Regions from separate parts of the Pseudomonas pichavaramensis genome, predicted to be linked through region 3. Evidence: predicted binding sites of a transcription regulator. Region 3 holds the regulator's gene; each other region holds the start of a gene.
What was found. The regulator sigma-54, encoded in region 3, starts transcription at its own class of promoters, with help from an activator protein. The targets are predictions, from matches to a motif close to ANTGGCATNNANNTTGCTNT.
Positions count from the first base shown of each region.

Region 1: a site for sigma-54 is predicted at 1,707-1,726, ahead of glnA (glutamate--ammonia ligase). Genes of this name have one in related genera too.
Region 2: a site for sigma-54 is predicted at 1,890-1,909, ahead of ACJRW5_RS13360 (CmpA/NrtA family ABC transporter substrate-binding protein). Genes of this name have one in related genera too.

Region 1 covers NZ_JBJKFJ010000008.1:87,236-93,612, reverse strand. Annotated here, with positions in the region: gene thiI (tRNA uracil 4-sulfurtransferase ThiI) at 37-1,491, opposite strand; gene glnA (glutamate--ammonia ligase) at 1,821-3,227, shown strand; gene ACJRW5_RS14645 (DUF4124 domain-containing protein) at 3,413-3,949, shown strand; gene ACJRW5_RS14640 (DUF4124 domain-containing protein) at 3,964-4,581, shown strand; gene glnL (nitrogen regulation protein NR(II)) at 4,768-5,856, shown strand; gene ntrC (nitrogen regulation protein NR(I)) at 5,853-6,377, shown strand, end outside.
Region 2 covers NZ_JBJKFJ010000007.1:103,912-110,288, forward strand. Annotated here, with positions in the region: gene ACJRW5_RS13345 (crotonase/enoyl-CoA hydratase family protein) at 93-782, shown strand; gene ACJRW5_RS13350 (hypothetical protein) at 872-1,264, opposite strand; gene ACJRW5_RS13355 (transcriptional regulator) at 1,417-1,731, shown strand; gene ACJRW5_RS13360 (CmpA/NrtA family ABC transporter substrate-binding protein) at 2,047-3,411, shown strand; gene ACJRW5_RS13365 (ABC transporter permease) at 3,461-4,453, shown strand; gene ACJRW5_RS13370 (ABC transporter ATP-binding protein) at 4,469-5,263, shown strand; gene ACJRW5_RS13375 (polysaccharide lyase family 7 protein) at 5,361-6,050, shown strand; gene ACJRW5_RS13380 (thioesterase family protein) at 6,099-6,377, shown strand, end outside.
Region 3 covers NZ_JBJKFJ010000001.1:655,901-662,277, forward strand. Annotated here, with positions in the region: gene rapZ (RNase adapter RapZ) at 1-681, opposite strand, end outside; gene ptsN (PTS IIA-like nitrogen regulatory protein PtsN) at 684-1,148, opposite strand; gene hpf (ribosome hibernation-promoting factor, HPF/YfiA family) at 1,161-1,469, opposite strand; gene ACJRW5_RS02945 (RNA polymerase factor sigma-54) at 1,563-3,056, opposite strand; gene lptB (LPS export ABC transporter ATP-binding protein) at 3,191-3,916, opposite strand; gene lptA (lipopolysaccharide transport periplasmic protein LptA) at 3,916-4,458, opposite strand; gene lptC (LPS export ABC transporter periplasmic protein LptC) at 4,445-5,011, opposite strand; gene ACJRW5_RS02965 (KdsC family phosphatase) at 5,019-5,540, opposite strand; gene ACJRW5_RS02970 (KpsF/GutQ family sugar-phosphate isomerase) at 5,540-6,377, opposite strand, start outside.

The sequences.
Region 1 (6,377 bases), on a different contig from region 3:
CGATGGCGGATGCTCCCGCCATTAAGCCCCGGCGTTCTATGCCGGACGATAAACGCGCACATTGGCGTGTCCCTCGCTCAGCAGATGATGGGCATGCAGGCGACTCATCACGCCCTTGTCGCAATACAGCAGGTACTGGCGGTTCTCATCCAGTTCCTTGAATTTGTTGTTCAGCGCGTAGAACGGCAGCGGCTGCACCTCGATGCCCGGCACTTGCAGCGGCTCGTCCTCGGCGGCATCGGGGTGGCGGATATCGATGACGATCTGCCCGGCCAGCGCTTCACGCACCTCCTCGACCTGCACGTCCTTGCCCAACTCATCGATCACCCGATCGATAGGCAGCTGCGTGGCGCGCTCAAGCGCGCGTTCGAGGATGGCCATGTCGAACTGCGCCTCCTCCTTCTCCACACGATAGCCACGCGCCTTGGTAGTCGGGTTGACCGAAATCACGCCGCAATATTCGGGCATGTTCTTGGCGAACTCGGCGGTGCCGATCTGCGTGGCGGTGTCGATGATGTCCTGCTTGTGGCTGGCGATCAGCGGGCGCATCACCAGCATGTCGGTGGCCGAATCGATCACCGCCAGGTTGGTCAGGGTCTGGCTGGAGACCTGACTGATCGCCTCACCGGTCACCAGCGCTTCGATCTGCAGCTTCTCCGCGACGCGGGTTGCCGCGCGCAGCATCATGCGCTTGAGGATCACGCCCATCTGGCTGTTGTCGACCTTGCCGAGGATCTCGCCGACCACTTCCTCGAACGGCACGCTGATGAACAGCACGCGCTGCGAGCGACCGAATTTCTGCCATATATAGTGGGCCACTTCCATCACGCCCAATTCGTGGGCACGGCCACCGAGGTTGAAGAAGCAGAAGTGGCTGACCAGACCGCGACGCATCATCTGATAGGCCGCGACGGTCGAGTCGAAACCGCCACTCATAAGCACCAGGGTCTGCTCCAGCGAACCCAGCGGATAGCCGCCCAGACCTTCATGACGGTTGTGCACCACGAAGAGGCGCTGATCGCGGATCTCCATGCGCACTTCGACTTCCGGCTTCTTCAGATCGATGCCAGCCGCACCACATTCCTGGCGCAGGCGGCTGCCAACGTGGCGCTCAACATCGATGGAAGAGAAGGCATGCTTGCCGCCACGCTTGCAGCGCACGGCGAAAATCTTGCCTGGCAACTGGTCGGCGTAATGCCGCTTGCAATGCTCGGTAACCTCGTCGAGATCGCCCAGCGGGTATTCGTTGACTTCGAGGAACAGACCAATGCCCGGCGTGTTACGCAGGCGCTCGGTCATCTCAGCGAGCAGGCGCGGATCGGCGAGGTCGGTTTCCACCTCCAGGTTGTCCCACACACCGGTCACCCGCAGTGCGGGGTCGAGGTCGCGCAATACGGCACGAATGTTCTTCCCCAACTGGCGGATGAACTGCTTGCGCACCGGGCGACTCTTGATGGTGATTTCTGGGAAAACTTTGACGATCAGTTTCATGGATAAGGCGCCCGCTCGAGGCGACGAAAAAACAGGGGCGCGGATTATAGCGGAAATTGCTCAAGCTTTGACCAAAAATACTGCAGCATAGATACATCGCACCAAAATAGAGCGCAAGCACAATTGCAAGCCCTATTTGAGTGCAAATATCGACTGAAAAATCCCGTGTAGCCGGCGCTACGCCTGAGTTTGCAGGCCTCTGCCCAATACAGGGCACTGGCATGCAATTTGCTCCCTTGTGAGGCAGGTCGCCCTGGAGGACTATCCCGCCGGGCTTCACCGTACATTTGGGGCTCACAGATAAGAGCCTTTTCCACCTGGAGGACAACATGTCTAAGGCTGTTCAACTGATCAAAGAACACGACGTGAAGTGGGTAGACCTGCGCTTCACCGACACCAAGGGTAAGCAACAGCACGTGACCATGCCGGCCCGTGACGCCCTGGACGAAGATTTCTTCGAGCACGGCAAAATGTTCGACGGCTCGTCCATCCACGGCTGGAAAGGCATCGAAGCCTCCGACATGATCCTCTCGCCGGTTGACGAAACCGCCGTACTGGATCCCTTCACCGAAGAGCCGACCCTGATCATCGTTTGCGACATCATCGAGCCGAGCACCATGCAAGGCTACGATCGCGACCCGCGCTCCATCGCCAAGCGTGCCGAGGAATACCTGAAGTCCACCGGCATCGGTGACACCGTATTCGTTGGCCCGGAGCCAGAGTTCTTCATCTTCGACCAGGTCAAGTTCAAGTCGGACATCTCCGGCTCCATGTTCAAGATCTACTCCGAGCAAGGCTCCTGGATGACCGACCAGGACGTGGAAGGCGGCAACAAAGGCCACCGTCCGGCCGTCAAAGGCGGTTACTTCCCGGTTCCGCCGGTCGACCACGACCACGAAATCCGTACTGCCATGTGTAACGCCCTGGAAGAAATGGGCCTGGTCGTCGAAGTTCACCACCACGAAGTGGCGACTGCCGGCCAGAACGAAATCGGCGTGAAGTTCAACACTCTGGTCAACAAGGCTGACGAAGTTCAGACCCTGAAGTACTGCGTGCACAACGTTGCCGACGCCTACGGCAAAACCGCTACCTTCATGCCGAAGCCGCTGTACGGCGACAACGGTTCGGGCATGCACGTGCACATGTCCATCTCCAAAGATGGCAAGAACACCTTCGCAGGTGAAGGCTATGCCGGCCTGTCCGACACCGCCCTGTACTTCATCGGCGGCATCATCAAGCACGGTAAGGCCCTGAATGGCTTCACCAACCCGTCGACCAACTCCTACAAGCGTCTGGTCCCGGGCTTCGAAGCTCCGGTCATGCTGGCCTACTCGGCCCGTAACCGCTCCGCCTCGATCCGTATCCCGTACGTTTCCAGCCCGAAAGCCCGCCGCATCGAAGCGCGCTTCCCGGACCCGGCTGCCAACCCGTACCTGGCCTTCGCAGCGCTGCTGATGGCTGGTCTGGACGGTATCCAGAACAAGATCCACCCGGGCGATGCCGCTGACAAGAACCTGTACGATCTGCCGCCGGAAGAAGGCAAGCTGATCCCGCAGGTTTGCGGCAGCCTGAAAGAAGCCCTGGAAGAGCTGGACAAAGGCCGCGCGTTCCTGACCAAGGGCGGCGTATTCTCCGACGACTTCATCGATGCCTACATCGAGCTGAAAGCCGAAGAAGAAATCAAGGTCCGCACCTTCGTACACCCGCTGGAATACGACCTGTACTACAGCGTCTAACCCAGCCTTGCGCCGCCCTGTGCGGCGCAACCTGAAAAGCCCCGCCCGGCACTGCCTGGCGGGGCTTTTTCATGGGTAGACCAATACGCATTTTGTAGCCGGATATCACAGGCGTAGCGCCCTGTGCTTGTCAGGAACCGTAAGCAGTGCAAGGCTTAGCGCATCTCCTGCGGAAGGATTGGCCCATGCGCCCTTTACTCGCCTGCCTGCTGCTCGCACTGGCCCTGCCGGTCAGCGCACAGATTTACAAATACACCGACGCCAACGGCAACACGGTATTCACCAACCAGCCCCCTGAGGGGACGGCTGCCGAGAGCGTCGAACTGCCGCCGACCAACACGGTGAAAATGAAAACGCCGGACATACCGGTCGACAATTCGCGGGAAGACGACACCTCCAAAAGCGAGGCGCCATATTCCGTACTGAGCCTGAACGGCATTCCCGACGATGACGCCATGCGCGCCAACAACGGCACCTTCATCGTCAGCGTGAACATTCAGCCACGCCTGCAACCCGGCCACAGCCTGCGCCTGATTCTCGACGGCGAACCCTATGGCCAGGCGAGCAATGTCCCGAGCCTGCAACTGACCAACCTCGATCGCGGCGAGCACAGCCTTGCGGTGGCGGTGATGGCCGGTGAACGCATCATCCAGCAGAGCGCGACCGAGACCTTTACCCTGCAACGTATCAGCGTCAACAGCCCGAATCGCAGTGCGCCGTGAACGAACTCATCAAGATGCGCACACTGCTACTTTGCCTGCTGCTCGCAGCCCCTGCCGCCCTGGCCCAGGTCTATACCTACATCGACGCAGAGGGTAACCGGGTGTTCACCGACAAGCCGCGCAGCAGCAGTGCCGAACGAGTGATCCTGGCGCCCTCCAACAGCGTACAACTCAACCAAGCGACACCAACGGTGCGCGTCACGCCGCCGCCTGCCGTAACCAAGCCGGCCGTGCACTATCAGGTGCTGCGCATTATCGTGCCCGAGCCGGATGCCTCTATCCATAACGGTTCCGGCGACATGATCGTCACCCTCAACAGCGAGCCAGGTCTGCTGCCCGGTCACAGCTATCGCCTGCTGCTTGATGGTGAGATACAAGGCGATGTGAGCCGTAGCCCGGTGTTCTCCCTGCAGCATGTCGATCGCGGCACGCACCAACTGGCAGCGGAGATCATCGATTCAGCAGGCCTGATCGTCGAGCGCACGCCCGCGCAACCCTTCCACATGCACCGGATGAGCCTGGCACAGAAGCGCAAGATCAATCCGTGCAAGAAAGACGACTATGGCGTTCGCCCAGAATGCCCGCTGAAGGACAAGCCAGAAGAAGAAGTGAGCATCCTGCCCTTCCTCTGAATAAGAGCCCCATTTTGGTGCGCATCTGCGCACCACCTCCTAAAATCTCCCTGTTCTGGGTCGATTTTCCCCGCCCAGCCGTGCCGCCACACCACCAAAACCTGGCAGACCGCACAAAAAATGCGTCTTTTCGGGGCCTTGGTTTGCTTCTTGCATTTTCCTGCCCATTGCCGGAACGCGCTGCCTATGACCATCAACGACGCACTGCATCGCCTGCTACTCGACAACCTGACCACCGCCACCCTGCTGCTCAACAGCCAACTGTGCCTTGAGTACATGAACCCGGCGGCGGAGATGCTTCTGGCCGTCAGCGGCCAGCGTAGCCATGGTCAGTTCATCAGCGATCTGTTCACCGAGTCGCCTGAGGCGTTGTCCTCGCTGCGCCAGGCTGTGGAACAGGCGCATCCATTCAATAAGCGTGAGGCGGTGCTGACCTCCGTCACCGGCCAGACGCTGACCGTGGACTATGCAGTGACGCCGCTGTTCAGCAAGGGCGAAACCCTGCTGCTGCTGGAAGTGCACCCGCGTGACCGCCTGCTGCGTATCACCAAGGAAGAGGCGCAACTGTCCAAGCAGGAAACCACCAAACTGCTGGTTCGCGGCTTGGCTCACGAGATCAAGAACCCGCTCGGCGGCATTCGCGGCGCGGCGCAACTGCTGTCGCGCGAGCTGCCCAACGAAGACCTCAAGGACTACACCAACGTCATCATCGAAGAGGCCGACCGCCTGCGTAATCTGGTCGACCGCATGCTCGGCTCGAACAAGCTGCCGTCGCTGTCGATGACCAACGTGCATGAGGTGCTGGAGCGCGTCGCCAATCTGATCGAAGCGGAAAGCCAGGGTGGCATCACCTTGGTGCGCGACTACGACCCGAGCATTCCCGATCTGCTGATCGATCGCGAGCAGATGATCCAGGCCGTGCTCAATATCGTGCGCAATGCCATGCAGGCCATCGCCGGGCAGAAGCGCGACATGGGCCTGGGCCGCATCAGCCTGCGTACCCGCACCCTGCGCCAGTTCACCATCGGCCACACCCGCCACCGCCTGGTGGTGAAGATGGAGATCATCGATAACGGCCCCGGCATTCCGCCGGAGCTGCAGGAAACCATCTTCTATCCCATGGTCAGTGGCCGCGCCGACGGCACCGGCCTGGGCCTGGCCATTACCCAGAACATCATCAGCCAGCATCAAGGTCTGATCGAATGCGAGAGCTATCCCGGCCACACCGTATTCTCGATCTTCCTGCCGCTGGAACAAGGAGCGCCTACGCCATGAGCCGCAGTGAAACCGTCTGGATTGTCGACGACGATCGTTCCATCCGCTGGGTACTGGAAAAGGCCCTGCAGCAGGAAGGCATGACCACCCAGAGTTTCGACAGTGCAGACGGTGTACTCGCCCGCCTGACCCGCCAGCAGCCGGACGTGATCATCTCCGACATCCGCATGCCCGGCGCCAGTGGCCTCGATCTGCTGGCGCGGATTCGCGAGCTGTATCCGCGCCTGCCAGTCATCATCATGACCGCCCATTCCGACCTGGACAGTGCGGTAGCCAGCTACCAGGGCGGAGCCTTCGAATATCTGCCCAAGCCCTTCGACGTCGACGAGGCCGTGTCGCTGGTCAAACGCGCCTTCCAGCACGCCCAGGAGCAACAGAGCCTGGCCGCCCCTGCCGCCCAGGCGCGCACGCCTGAGATCATCGGCGAGGCGCCGGCGATGCAGGAGGTGTTCCGCGCCATCGGTCGTCTGAGCCATTCCAATATCACCGTGCTGATCAATGGCGAGTCCGGTACCGGCAAG
Region 2 (6,377 bases), on a different contig from region 3:
CCGGCCGGTCAGTCACGGCGCTTTACCGAAGCGGTTCGGCTGAGTACCTTCTGCCCACATTCGGCCCCGCGCCGCCAATAAGGAAAACTGCCATGAGCGACCTGATCAGCTATCAATTCGAAGACGGCATCGCCACCCTGACCTTGAGCAATGGCAAGGTGAACGCTATCTCCCCAGACGTGATTGCAGCATTCCATGCTGCACTCGATCAGGCGGAGCAGGATCGCGCCATCGCCATCATCACCGGCCAACCCGGGATTCTTTCGGGCGGCTACGATCTGAAAGTCATGACATCAGGCCCGCAGAATGCCATTAACCTGGTAGCCGCTGGCTCCACCCTGGCGCGTCGCATGCTCGCTCACCCCTACCCGATCATCGTGGCCTGCCCGGGCCACGCAGTGGCCAAAGGTGCTTTCCTTCTTTTGTCTGCCGATTACCGTATCGGTGTTGAAGGTCCGTTCAACATTGGCCTGAACGAAGTGCAGATCGGCATGACGATGCACCACGTCGGCATCGAGCTGGCACGCGATCGCCTGCGCAAGTCGGCATTTCATCGCTCGGTGATCAATGGCGAGATGTTCGACCCAGCCGGTGCGATGGATGCAGGCTTCCTGGACAAGGTCGTGCCTGGCGAACAACTGCTGACCACCGCGCAAGCCGTGGCCCAGCATATGAAGAAGATCAACATGACAGCGCACAAGAACACCAAGCTGAAAGTGCGCAAAGCGTTGCTGGAAACCCTCGATGCAGCGATCGAGATGGACAAACAACACCTGATGTAAGGTGCGCCCACCACGCTCAGGCATAAAAAACGCCGCGACCTCTAAAGAGCCGCGGCGTTTTCTATTGAGCAGCGCTTAAACAAACATCCTCAGCCGGAGTAATCCAGAGCCGTCCAGGCCCTGCTCAACCCCTGTACCAGTACACATCCTGGATTGCTGAGCTGTTCGTTGAACTCGGCCGGGAGCAAGGTCGTTTCCCCCTCTGCAGCGCCATGACGCTCGGTCAGCCACTGCAGCTTGCCGCAGTTTGGCGTCTCGATGACGTAACTGGCCGCAATACTCGAGTGGTGGCTAGGTACCCGAACCACATCCAGCACCCTGCCTGCCTCTTCGACTCTCTGACCGTCGGAAACCAGTACAGCCCAGGCCTGCTCGCCCTCGATCACCAGGTAAGCACCATTGGCCTGTGGCCGCTCGACCTGCGGTTGAGCGCATCCACTCAGCAGGACCAATAGCACAATCGTCATCAGCATCTGTTGCATTGCCAATACCCCTTGCAAGGCGCTCGCTCCTCGGAACGAGCAGGTTGTCGTCGCCTGAATGAGGCCACTATCACCCAATACTGTTTATTTGTACAGTGTTTTTCGTTTACCCTTTCAACCCGGTAAATGATCGATTGCACAGGAGCGCCATCATGCTGGACGTACTACAGCTGAAACACCGAGTGAACCGCATGCCGCTGGAGCGTGTGCGTGACATGGTCGATGAGCTGTTGCTCGAGGGCATCGTCATGGAGAACCGCACGCCCTTCAATCGCCAGCACTTCAATACCTGCTTCGCCGAGATCGAGGCGCTGCTGCAACGCGCTGGCTACCATCGCCAACTGGACGTGGTTGGCTATCAGGGACTCGCCTACGCCCTGTTCGACCCAGGCCGCTGGGAGGCCGTAGAGGTGCTGCACTGGCTGCGTGATTTCGTCGAACTGAAGCAACAACATTCTTGCAGCTGACCTGCGCAGCAACGCTCCGAAATCGGCCAGCGCTCAAGTTGCTGCACAGTATTTGGGCAGTTCATGCCGGCGGCAGACTCTACTCAAGCGCCAGCTGTTTTTTTCTATCCCATTGAAAAATATGACGATACTGGCGCAGCCATCATGCTTGCCAGCAATCTGGCAAAAGCCTTGCTAAGGGAAACGCAACCACGCTCCTGATCGCCAACGGCGGTGATTCGGGCACACCGACAAAGACGTCAAAGACACCTCGTTGCCATCGGCAGCAGGCTGTTTGCGACGTCTTTTTTCGTTTCTGCAAGTCGAGGAATTGCCATGCTCCATCGTCTATCGCCCAATCGCCGCCTTTCTCTGCTGGGTTTTACCCTCAGTCTGTTGGCCGCCCCTTTGCTACACGCAGCCGAGCCGGAAAAAGCCGAACTGAAACTGGGCTTCATCAAGCTCACCGACATGGCGCCGCTGGCCATAGCCTACGAGAAGGGTTTCTTCGAGGATGAGGGGCTGTACGTCACCCTCGAAGCACAGGCCAACTGGAAGGTGCTACTGGACCGGGTGATCGACGGCGAGTTGGATGGCGCGCACATGCTCTCCGGTCAGCCGCTGGGCGCCACCATTGGCTTTGGCACCAAGGCCGAGGTGGTCACCGCCTTCACCATGGACCTCAACGGCAACGCCATCACCGTTTCCAACGAGGTCTGGCAGGCGATGAAGCCGCAGGTGCCGATGGCCGATGGCAAGCCGGTGCACCCGATCAAGGCCGACGCCCTCAAGCCGGTGATCGAGCAGTACGCCGCCGCCGGCAAGCCGTTCAATCTGGGCATGGTGTTCCCGGTGTCGACGCACAACTACGAGCTGCGTTACTGGCTGGCCGCCGGCGGCATCAATCCGGGTTACTACGCGCCGCAGAAAGGCGACATCAGTGGCCAGATCGACGCTCAAGCACTGCTCTCGGTGACCCCGCCGCCGCAGATGCCAGCCACCCTCGAAGCCGGCACCATCAGCGGCTACAGCGTCGGCGAGCCGTGGAACCAGGCCGCCGTATTCAAGGGTATCGGCGTGCCGGTCGTGGCTGACTACGCAATTCGCAAGAACATGTCGGAGAAGGTTTTCGGTGTCTCGCGCACCTGGGCCGACGCCAACCCGGAGACCCACAAGCGTCTGGTCAAGGCGCTGATCCGTGCCGGCAAGTGGCTGGACGAGAACAACAACGCCAACCGCGCCGAAGCCGTGGAGATTCTCTCGCGGCCGGAGTACGTCGGTGCCGACGCCAAGGTGATCGCCAACTCGATGACCGGCACCTTCGAGTTCGAGAAAGGCGACAAGCGCGAGGTGCCGGACTTCAACGTGTTCTTCCGCTATCACGCCACCTATCCCTATTACTCCGACGCCATCTGGTACCTGACCCAGATGCGCCGCTGGGGGCAAATCGCCGAGGCCCAACCGGACAGCTGGTACCTGGAAACCGCCAAGCGTGTTTTCCTCCCGGATATCTACCGCGAAGCGGCCGCCGAGCTGGTCAGCGAGGGCAAGGCCGAGGCCGCCGACTTCCCGCCGGCCGATGAGGACGGCTTCCGCGAGCCGCTCGCCGACACCATCGACGGCATTGTCTACGACGGCCATCAGCCCAACGCCTATCTCCAGCAGTTCAGCATTGGCCTGAAGGGCGATAACACGCTCTAAGCATGGCCGCGCCGCCCCGCGCAGCCACAACCGACCAGAGGACAGGACGATGAGCAACCCCAACGTCGCCACCCCAATCCAGCAGACGCTCAAGACGGCGCGTCACAGCGCCCTGATCAAGCGCCTGGCCAGCAGCCTGATTCTGCCGGCACTAGGTATAGCCGTGTTCCTGATGTGCTGGCAGGGCCTGGCCAACCATATCCAGACCAGCCTCGGCCAGTTTCCCGGACCGCTGCAGGTCAGCGAGCAGTTCACCGGGCTGATGGCCGCTCACCAGCGTGAACAGGACAAGGCTGCCGCCTTCTATCAGCGCCAGGAGACACGCAACGCGGCCCTGCTGGCGAAGAATCCCGATGCCGAAGTGAAAATTCGCCCCTACACCGGCAAACCGACCTTCATCCAGCAGATATTCACCAGCCTCTACACCGTGGCCGCCGGTTTCGCGATCGCCTCGTTGCTGGCCGTCCCGCTGGGTATCGTCTGCGGCCTGAGCAAGTCCCTGTACAGTGCGCTCAACCCACTGATCCAGGTGTTCAAACCGGTCTCGCCACTGGCCTGGCTACCGCTGGTGACCATGCTGGTCAGCGCCCTGTACGTCAGCGATGACCCGCTGTTCGCCAAGTCCTTCCTCACCTCGGCCTTCACCGTGGCGCTGTGCTGCCTGTGGCCGACGGTCATCAACACCACGGTGGGCGTGGCCGGCATCGACAAGGACCTCAACAACGTCAGCAAGGTGCTGCGCCTTTCACCACTGAGCCATGTACGGCGCATCGTCCTGCCGGCCGCACTGCCGATGATCTTCACCGGCCTGCGCCTGTCCCTGGCCACCGGCTGGATGGTGCTGATTGCCGCGGAGATGCTGGCGCAGAACCCGGGGCTGGGCAAATTCATCTGGGACGAATTCCAGAACGGCAGCTCCAACTCCCTTGGCCGGATCATGGTGGCGGTGATCGTCATCGGCCTGATCGGCTTCGCCCTCGACCGTCTGATGCTTGTCCTGCAGCGCCTGTTCAGCTGGGACAAGAACGCCGTATTGCGCTGATCCAGGAGACCTTCTATGAGCCATTCCCACCTCGAACTGACCAACGTCGGCATCGACTTCCCCACCGACAAGGGCCTGTTCTGCGCGTTGCAGAACGTCAATCTGAAGATCGACAAGGGCGAATTCGTCTCACTGATCGGCCATTCCGGTTGCGGCAAGTCGACGGTGCTCAACATCGTCGCCGGCCTCCATCAGGCTACCAGCGGTGGCGTAATCCTCGATGGGCGTGAGGTGACCGAGCCCGGCCCGGAGCGCGCCGTGGTGTTTCAGAACCATAGCCTGCTGCCCTGGCTGAGTTGCTATGAAAATGTTGAGCTGGCCGTACGCCAGGTGTTCAAGGGCAGTAAGTCACGGCAGGAAATGCGTGACTGGATCGAGCATAACCTGGCCCTGGTGCACATGACGCACGCCCGCGACAAACGCCCCGGAGAAATTTCCGGCGGCATGAAACAGCGCATCGGCATCGCCCGCGCTCTGGCCATGCAGCCCAAGGTTTTGCTGATGGACGAGCCATTCGGTGCGCTCGATGCCCTGACCCGCGCCCACCTTCAGGATTCGCTGATGGAGATCCACGCAGAGCTGGGCAACACGGTGATCATGATCACGCATGATGTCGACGAAGCAGTTCTGCTCTCCGACCGCATCGTGATGATGAGCAACGGCCCGGCGGCGACCGTCGGTGACATACTCAAAGTCGAGCTGGAACGCCCGCGCGAGCGCATGGCGCTGGCACACGATAGCGGCTATCACAACTATCGCGCAGCCGTGCTGGAGTTTCTCTACCAGCGTCAGCAGCGCCCGGCGGCTTAACCGCATGACGCCGCTCAGGCTCCAGAACCTGGGCGGCGGAACCTCTGGGCTGCCGAGTGGACGAACATCTGCCTTCAACCGACAAGCAGAGAAATCCGTGCTAGACCTCACCACCTGGAATCTTTCGATTCCTACCGAACCCGCCCCCACCACCATCAGTACCGAACGACTGAATAACAGCTATGAGAGTCGCTACTTTCGGCGCAACACCGATGGCAGCGTGACCTTCTGGGTCCCGGTAACCGGCTCGCCCACCGCCGATGCCCGCTACCCGCGCAGCGAACTGCGGGAAACCCTGCGCGATGGCAGCCTCGACAACTGGCTGCATGCCAGTTCCGACAGTTACCTCAGCGCCGTACTCAAGGTCGACCAGGTCCCCAGCCGCAACAAGGTGGTGATCGGGCAGATTCACAGTACGGACGTCCCTGGCAGCCAGAATGACCCGTTGCTCAAGCTGCAGTATCACTACCTGCGCGGCGTTGGCCGGCTCGAGCTGCTGTTGCGCGCCCGCCCGGGCGACAGTGAAGTGAAGAACATCCTGCTGGCTGAAAACGTGCAGCTGGGCGAGCGCTTTGGCTACGACCTGCGCGTCACCCCCAGCGGTCGCGTTGGCATCAGCGTATCGAGCACCGACGGCGATAGTGGCTCCTACTATCGCCAATTGAGCAGCAGTTGGGACACCCAGTACCTCTACTTCAAAGCAGGTGCCTACATCCAGGACAACTCAGGGCCGGACAGCGAAGGCGGTCGTGTGACCTTCTACCACCTCAACAGCCTGCACCGCTGAGCTGGCCAGCCGCTTACAATCGCCACTTTCCCTGACAGTGACACGATCATGGCGCGCCTGACCCTCGAGTTTCCCGAAGACCAGTACTGCTACAGCACCCATCTCACCGTTCGCGTTACCGACATCAACGGCGCCAACCACCTCGGCAACGATTCGATGATCTCGATGATTTCCGAGGCCCGGGCGCGCTTTCTCTTCGAGTTCGGCATCCGTGAAACGGACGGCAACGGCGTTGGCATCATCGTCACCGATCTGGCGACGACCTACCGCGCCGAAGCGCATGCACGCGACCAGTTGATGTTCGAAGTGGGCGTCATGGACTTCAAC
Region 3 (6,377 bases):
GGTGTCCTGATACATTTCTTCTACTTCCGGTTGCGCGCGGAGGTAGTCGATCACGGGTTGTTCAAGCCCGGAATAGTCACGGAGCTCGGGTTTCCAATATGGGTTGGGCAGGCACCGCACATCGAATACCAGGTCCGCATCCACTGGCATGCCGCGTTTGAAACCGAAGGATTCGACCAGAAAAGCCGTTCCGCTCTGTTCCTGGCCAAGCAGGCGCAGCTTCAGGGTATCGCGTAACTGGTAAAGGTTCAGGCGTGTGGTGTCGATCTTCAGATCGGCACGGTCGGTGATCGGGGACAACAGCTGGCTTTCATAGGCGATTGCCTCGGCCAAGGAGCGGTTGTCGTTGGTCAGCGGGTGGCGGCGACGGGTTTCCGAGAAACGCTTGAGCAGCGTGTCGTCTTCGGCATCCAGATAGAGCACGTCGCAGCGGATGTTGCGCTTGCGCACTTCGTCGAGGAGTTCCGGAAAGCGTTTGAGCTGGCTCAGCAGGTTGCGCGCATCGATGGAAACGGCGACTTGCGGCAACAGCATGTCACTGTGCGGCAGAAAGCGTTCAGCCAGATCAGGCAGAAGGCCCGCTGGCAGGTTATCGATGCAGTAGAAACCGTTATCTTCAAGAACACCGAGGGCGGTGCTTTTGCCCGAGCCCGAACGACCGCTGACGATGATCAGGCGCATGCTTATTGACCGCTCTGAATGTCCACTACCACTTGGTAAAGGTCTTCGCCGCTTGCTGCTTGGCGCAGGCGTTCACGAACGTCGTTGCGATCCAACATGCTGGCGATCTGGCGTAGTAGTTCGAGGTGAGCATCGGTGGCGGCTTCCGGTACCAGCAGTACGAACAGCAGGTCGACCGGTGCGCCGTCGATGGCGTCGAAATCAACGGCTGCTTCCAGGTGCAGGACAGCGCTGATGGGTTCACTGCAGCCGGCCAGGCGGCAGTGAGGAATGGCGATGCCGTTGCCGAAACCGGTTGAACCGAGTTTCTCGCGGGCAATGAGGCTTTCGAAAATGTCCTGTGCGTCCAGGTCGGGAAGATCGCGGGCTACCAGGTTGGCGATCTGTTCGAGCACGCGCTTCTTGCTGCCGCCCGGCACGTTCACCAGGGAACGGCCGGGGGTCAGGATGTTTTCAAGTCGGATCATGGATGGGGAATGTCAGCGGGCTGTGGCGCCTTGCAGGCGTTCGAGCTGCTTTTCCTTGTGCTTGATGAGTTGACGGTCGAGTTTGTCGGCCAAGAGATCGATGGCCGCGTACATGTCCTGATGTTCAGCGTTGGCGACGACTTCGCCGCCTGCGACGTGCAGAGTAGCCTCGATTTTCTGCTTGAGTTTTTCGACCTCCATCGTCACCTGTACGTTGGTGATCTTGTCGAAGTGGCGTTCCAGTCGGCCCAGTTTCTCGCCGATATAGTCACGCAGGGCGTCGGTCACATCCAGCTGATGTCCACTGATGTTGACTTGCATACCGCTTTCTCCTTGTTGCCTTGTGTAAGAGACGGGTCTCGCTCGACCCGCCACCGGAACACTTTGGCTTGGAGGCCCAGGCCTCCAATTGGCCTACATCAGTCGCTTGCGCTCACTGGAGGGCGCTATACCGAGGGACTCGCGATACTTGGCGACCGTCCGACGGGCGACTTGGATGCCTTGTGCCTCCAGTAAACCAGCGATCTTGCTGTCGCTCAACGGCTTTTTCGCGTTTTCTGCGGCAACCAGTTTCTTGATGATGGCGCGGATCGCGGTGGACGAGCATTCGCCACCTTCGGAGGTGCTGACATGGCTGGAGAAGAAGTATTTCAGCTCGTAAATGCCGCGCGGGGTGTGCATGAACTTCTGAGTGGTGACACGCGAGATGGTCGATTCGTGCATGCCCACAGCTTCGGCGATGTCATGCAGTACCAGCGGTTTCATCGCTTCGTCGCCATAGTCGAGGAAGCCGCGCTGGTGCTCGACGATCTGCGTGGCCACCTTCATGAGCGTCTCGTTGCGGCTCTGCAGGCTCTTGATGAACCAGCGCGCTTCCTGCAACTGATTGCGCATGAAGGTGTTGTCGGCGCTGGAGTCGGCGCGCTTGACGAAGCCGGCATACTGCGGGTTGACGCGCAGGCGCGGCATGGCCTCCTGGTTGAGCTCAACCAGCCAGCGGTCGTTGTGCTTGCGCACGATGACGTCCGGTACCACGTATTCGGGCTCGCTGGACTCGATCTGCGAACCGGGACGTGGGTTGAGGCGCTGGATCAGGTCGATGACCTGACGCAGTTCGTCTTCCTTGAGCTTGGTGCGACGCATCAGTTGCGCGTAGTCGCGGCTGCCGAGCACTTCGAGGAAATCACCGACTACACGCTGGGTTTCGATCAGCCAAGGTGTGCTGGCAGGTAGCTGACGCAATTGCAGCAGCAGGCACTCACGCAGGTCGCGCGCGCCAATACCGGCCGGTTCGAACTGTTGGATGCGATGCAGGACGACCTCGACTTCGTCGAGTTCGATATCCAGCTCGGGGTCGAATGACTCGGTGACTTCTTCGAGGGTTTCTTCGAGGTAGCCGTCGTTGTTGATGCAGTCGATCAGGGTGGCGGCGATCAGCCGGTCCTTGTCCGACATGGGGGCCAGGTTCAGTTGCCAGAGCAGATGACTCTGCAGGCTCTCGCCGCTGGATGTACGGGTGGTGAAGTCCCACTCGTCATCGTCGTTGCTCGGCAGGCTGCTGGCACTGGTCTGGTATACGTCTTCCCAGGCCGTGTCGACAGGGAGCTCGTTGGGAATGCGTTCCGACCATTCGCCGTCGTCCAGGTTGTCAACGGTCGGAGTGGTTTCCTGGTAGCTCTCTTCTTTGCTGGGGGCGGGGGTGGCGCTTTCTGCACCGTCGGCCATCGGGTCGCTGTTATCGAAGTCGTCGCCATCTTCCTGGCGCTCGAGCATGGGATTGGACTCCAATGCCTCCTGGATTTCCTGTTGCAGATCCAGGGTCGACAGTTGGAGGAGGCGGATAGCCTGTTGCAGCTGCGGTGTCATCGTCAGCTGCTGGCCCATCTTGAGGACTAGCGATGGTTTCATTGCAGACCTTAATTTACCGGCGAGTTACGCCTTCCACATCAGGGCGCCGAAGCGCCGCCAGGAAGCAAATTATATGCCTGAATTTCTGGTTTTTGCCTAGGGGTTGCAATATTTCCGGTGTGAAATATTGCGCCTTACAGGCGGAATTCATGCCCCAGGTAGACTTCCTTGACCGTCTGGTTGGCCAGAATGGTTTCGGCATTACCTTCGGCGATCAGTTGCCCGTCATTGACGATGTAGGCGGTTTCGCAGATATCCAGGGTTTCGCGCACGTTGTGATCGGTGATCAGGATGCCAATGCCCTTGGTCTTGAGGTGGTGAATGATCTGTTTGATATCGCCCACCGAGATCGGGTCGACACCGGCAAACGGCTCATCGAGCAGGATGAACTTGGGATTGGTGGCCAGGGCGCGGGCAATTTCCACTCGCCGGCGTTCGCCGCCAGACAGGCTCATGCCGAGGCTGTCGGCGATGTGGTGAATATGAAATTCCTGCAGCAGGCTTTCCAGCTCGGCCTGGCGTCCGGCGCGATCCAGATCCTTGCGGGTCTCGAGAATGGCCATGATGTTGTCGGCCACCGACAGCTTGCGGAAAATCGAGGCTTCCTGCGGCAGATAGCCAATGCCGGCGCGGGCGCGGCCATGCATGGGCTGATGGCTGACGTCGACATCATCGATCAGCACGCGACCCTGATCGGCGCGCACCAGGCCGACGATCATGTAGAAGCAGGTGGTCTTGCCGGCGCCGTTGGGGCCGAGCAGGCCGACGATTTGTCCGCTTTCGATGCTCATGCTGACGTCGCGAACGACCTGGCGACTCTTGTAGCTTTTGGCCAGGTGTTGGGCTTTGAGAATGGCCATTACTGCGGTGCCTGATCTGCGGGTTTGTTCTTCGGTTGGATGACCATGTCGATGCGCGGGCGCGGTGTGCTGACATTGTTGCCCGTGGCACGGCCAGCGTTGACAATCTGGCGGCGGGTGTCATAGACGATTTTCTCGCCTTCGAAGGTATTGCCTTCCTGAATCACCTTGGCCTGGTCGATCAGCACGATGCGTTCGTTGCTGGCGAAGTACTGGATGGTCTTGCCGTAGGCCTTGACGATGTCCTTGTCCACGGCTGGCTTCTGCTCGTAGTAGGCGAGGTCGCCGACGGACGTGAATACGTCGATATCGCCGCTGGCCGTCTGGGTGATGGTGACGGTGTCGCCGGTAATCTTCAGGGTGCCCTGAGTGATGATTACGTCGCCGCGATAAACGGCGACACCCTGCTTGTCATCCAGCTCGGCGGTATCGGCCTGGATGCGGATCGGTTGGTCACGATCCGATGGCAGTGCCCAGGCAGCCGCGCTTCCCAATGCGGCGCCGAGGCTGAGAATCAGGGGGAGGGTGTTAACGAACCTCATGCTGGCCTCTTACGTTGGACTGCAGGATCATCCTGCTGTCATTCAAGTACGCTTTCATTCCTTGTGCCGTGGTCACCCCATTGGCCGCGACGATTCTAACGGCTTGCTCTGTCTGCGCATATTCCTTATCGGGGATAACGGTCATGCGGCTGCTGGTGATGATGGTCGGGCGGTTCTTTGCATCGGTGCGGGCGATGCGCACGTCATCGATCAGTTCTACCTCGGTGCCGCCGGGCGATACCTCGGCACGTTGGCTGGTGACTTTCCACGGCAGTTCGGTGCCGCGGTAAAGGTCCAGCTTCGGGGTGTCGATCAAAGTGATGTCGGTGCTCTTGACGTGCTCGAGCTTGTCGGCGGTCATGCGGTAATGCAGTTTCCCGTCATCCTGGTATTGCACCGTGCGTGCGCCGACCACGTAAAAGTCAACGACGTTGTCGTTGTTGGCCGGCTGAGAGCGCTGGGCGTTCTCCGGGGCAATGTTCCAGTAGCCGAGTGCAGCCACGACGACGGCAATCAGGGCGAAAATCAGTGTGTTGATGGCTTTGCGCAGCATGCTTTGCTCACAGGTAGGCGGCTTGCGCCGCGTCCAGCGTGCCTTGGGCACGCATGATCAGTTCGCAGAATTCCCGGGCTGCACCGTCTCCGCCGTGAGCCTGGGTTACGCCATGGGCGTGTTGGCGGACGAAGCTGTCCGCGCTGGCCACCGCCATGCCCAGGCCAACGCGACGAATAACCGGCAGATCCGGCAAATCGTCACCCAGGTAGGCGACCTGCCCATATTCTAGGCCGAGTTCGGCAAGCAGGCCGTCAAGAACCACCAGTTTGTCTTCGCGCCCCTGGAACAGGTGTTGGATGCCCAGGTTGTTGGCACGCCGCTCGACCACCGGCGTCTTGCGTCCGCTGATGATGGCTGTACGTACCCCCGAGTTGATCAGCATCTTGATGCCGTGACCGTCGAGGGTGTTGAAGGTCTTGAACTCACTGCCGTCTTCGAGAAAGTACAGGCGGCCGTCGGTGAGCACGCCGTCGACGTCGAAGATCGCCAGTTTGATAGCGCGGGCGCGCTGCAACAGGTCGTTCATCACATCACCCCCGCGCGCAGCAGGTCGTGCATGTTCAGTGCGCCGACCGGGTTGTCCTGATCGTCGACGACTACCAGGGCATTGATCTTATGGTCTTCCATGATTTTCAGAGCCTCTGCAGCGAGCATTTCTGCGCGAGCGGTCTTGCCGTGTGGCGTCATCACCTCGTCGATCAGCGCCTGGCGTACATCGATACCCTTGTCCAGGGTGCGGCGCAGGTCTCCGTCGGTGAAGATGCCGGCCAGGCGGCCATCGCTCTCCAATACCACGGTCATGCCGAGGCCTTTCTGGGTCATTTCCAGTAGTGCGTCGCGCAGGCTGGTGCCACGCTTCACTTGGGGCAGGGCGTCGCCTCTGTGCATGACGTTCTCGACCTTCAGCAGCAGGCGACGGCCGAGGGCGCCGCCGGGGTGGGAGAAGGCGAAGTCTTCGGCAGTGAAGCCGCGTGCTTCCAGCAGGGCGATGGCCAGGGCGTCGCCCAGTACCAGGCTCGCCGTGGTCGATGACGTGGGTGCCAGGTTCAGTGGGCAGGCTTCCTGCGAGACGCGTGCGTCGAGATTGACCTCGGCGGCCTTGGCCAGCGGCGAGTTCGGGTTGCCGGTCATGCTGATCAGGCGAATGCCGAGGCGTTTGATCAGTGGCAGCAGGGTGACGATTTCCGCCGTCGAGCCTGAGTTAGACAGGGCCAGAACGATGTCGTCGCGGGTGATCATGCCCATGTCACCGTGGCTGGCTTCAGCCGGGTGAACGAAGAATGCGGTTGTGCCGGTGCTGGCCAGGGTGGCGGCGATCTTGTTGCCGATATGTCCGGACTTGCCCATGCCAACCACGACCACG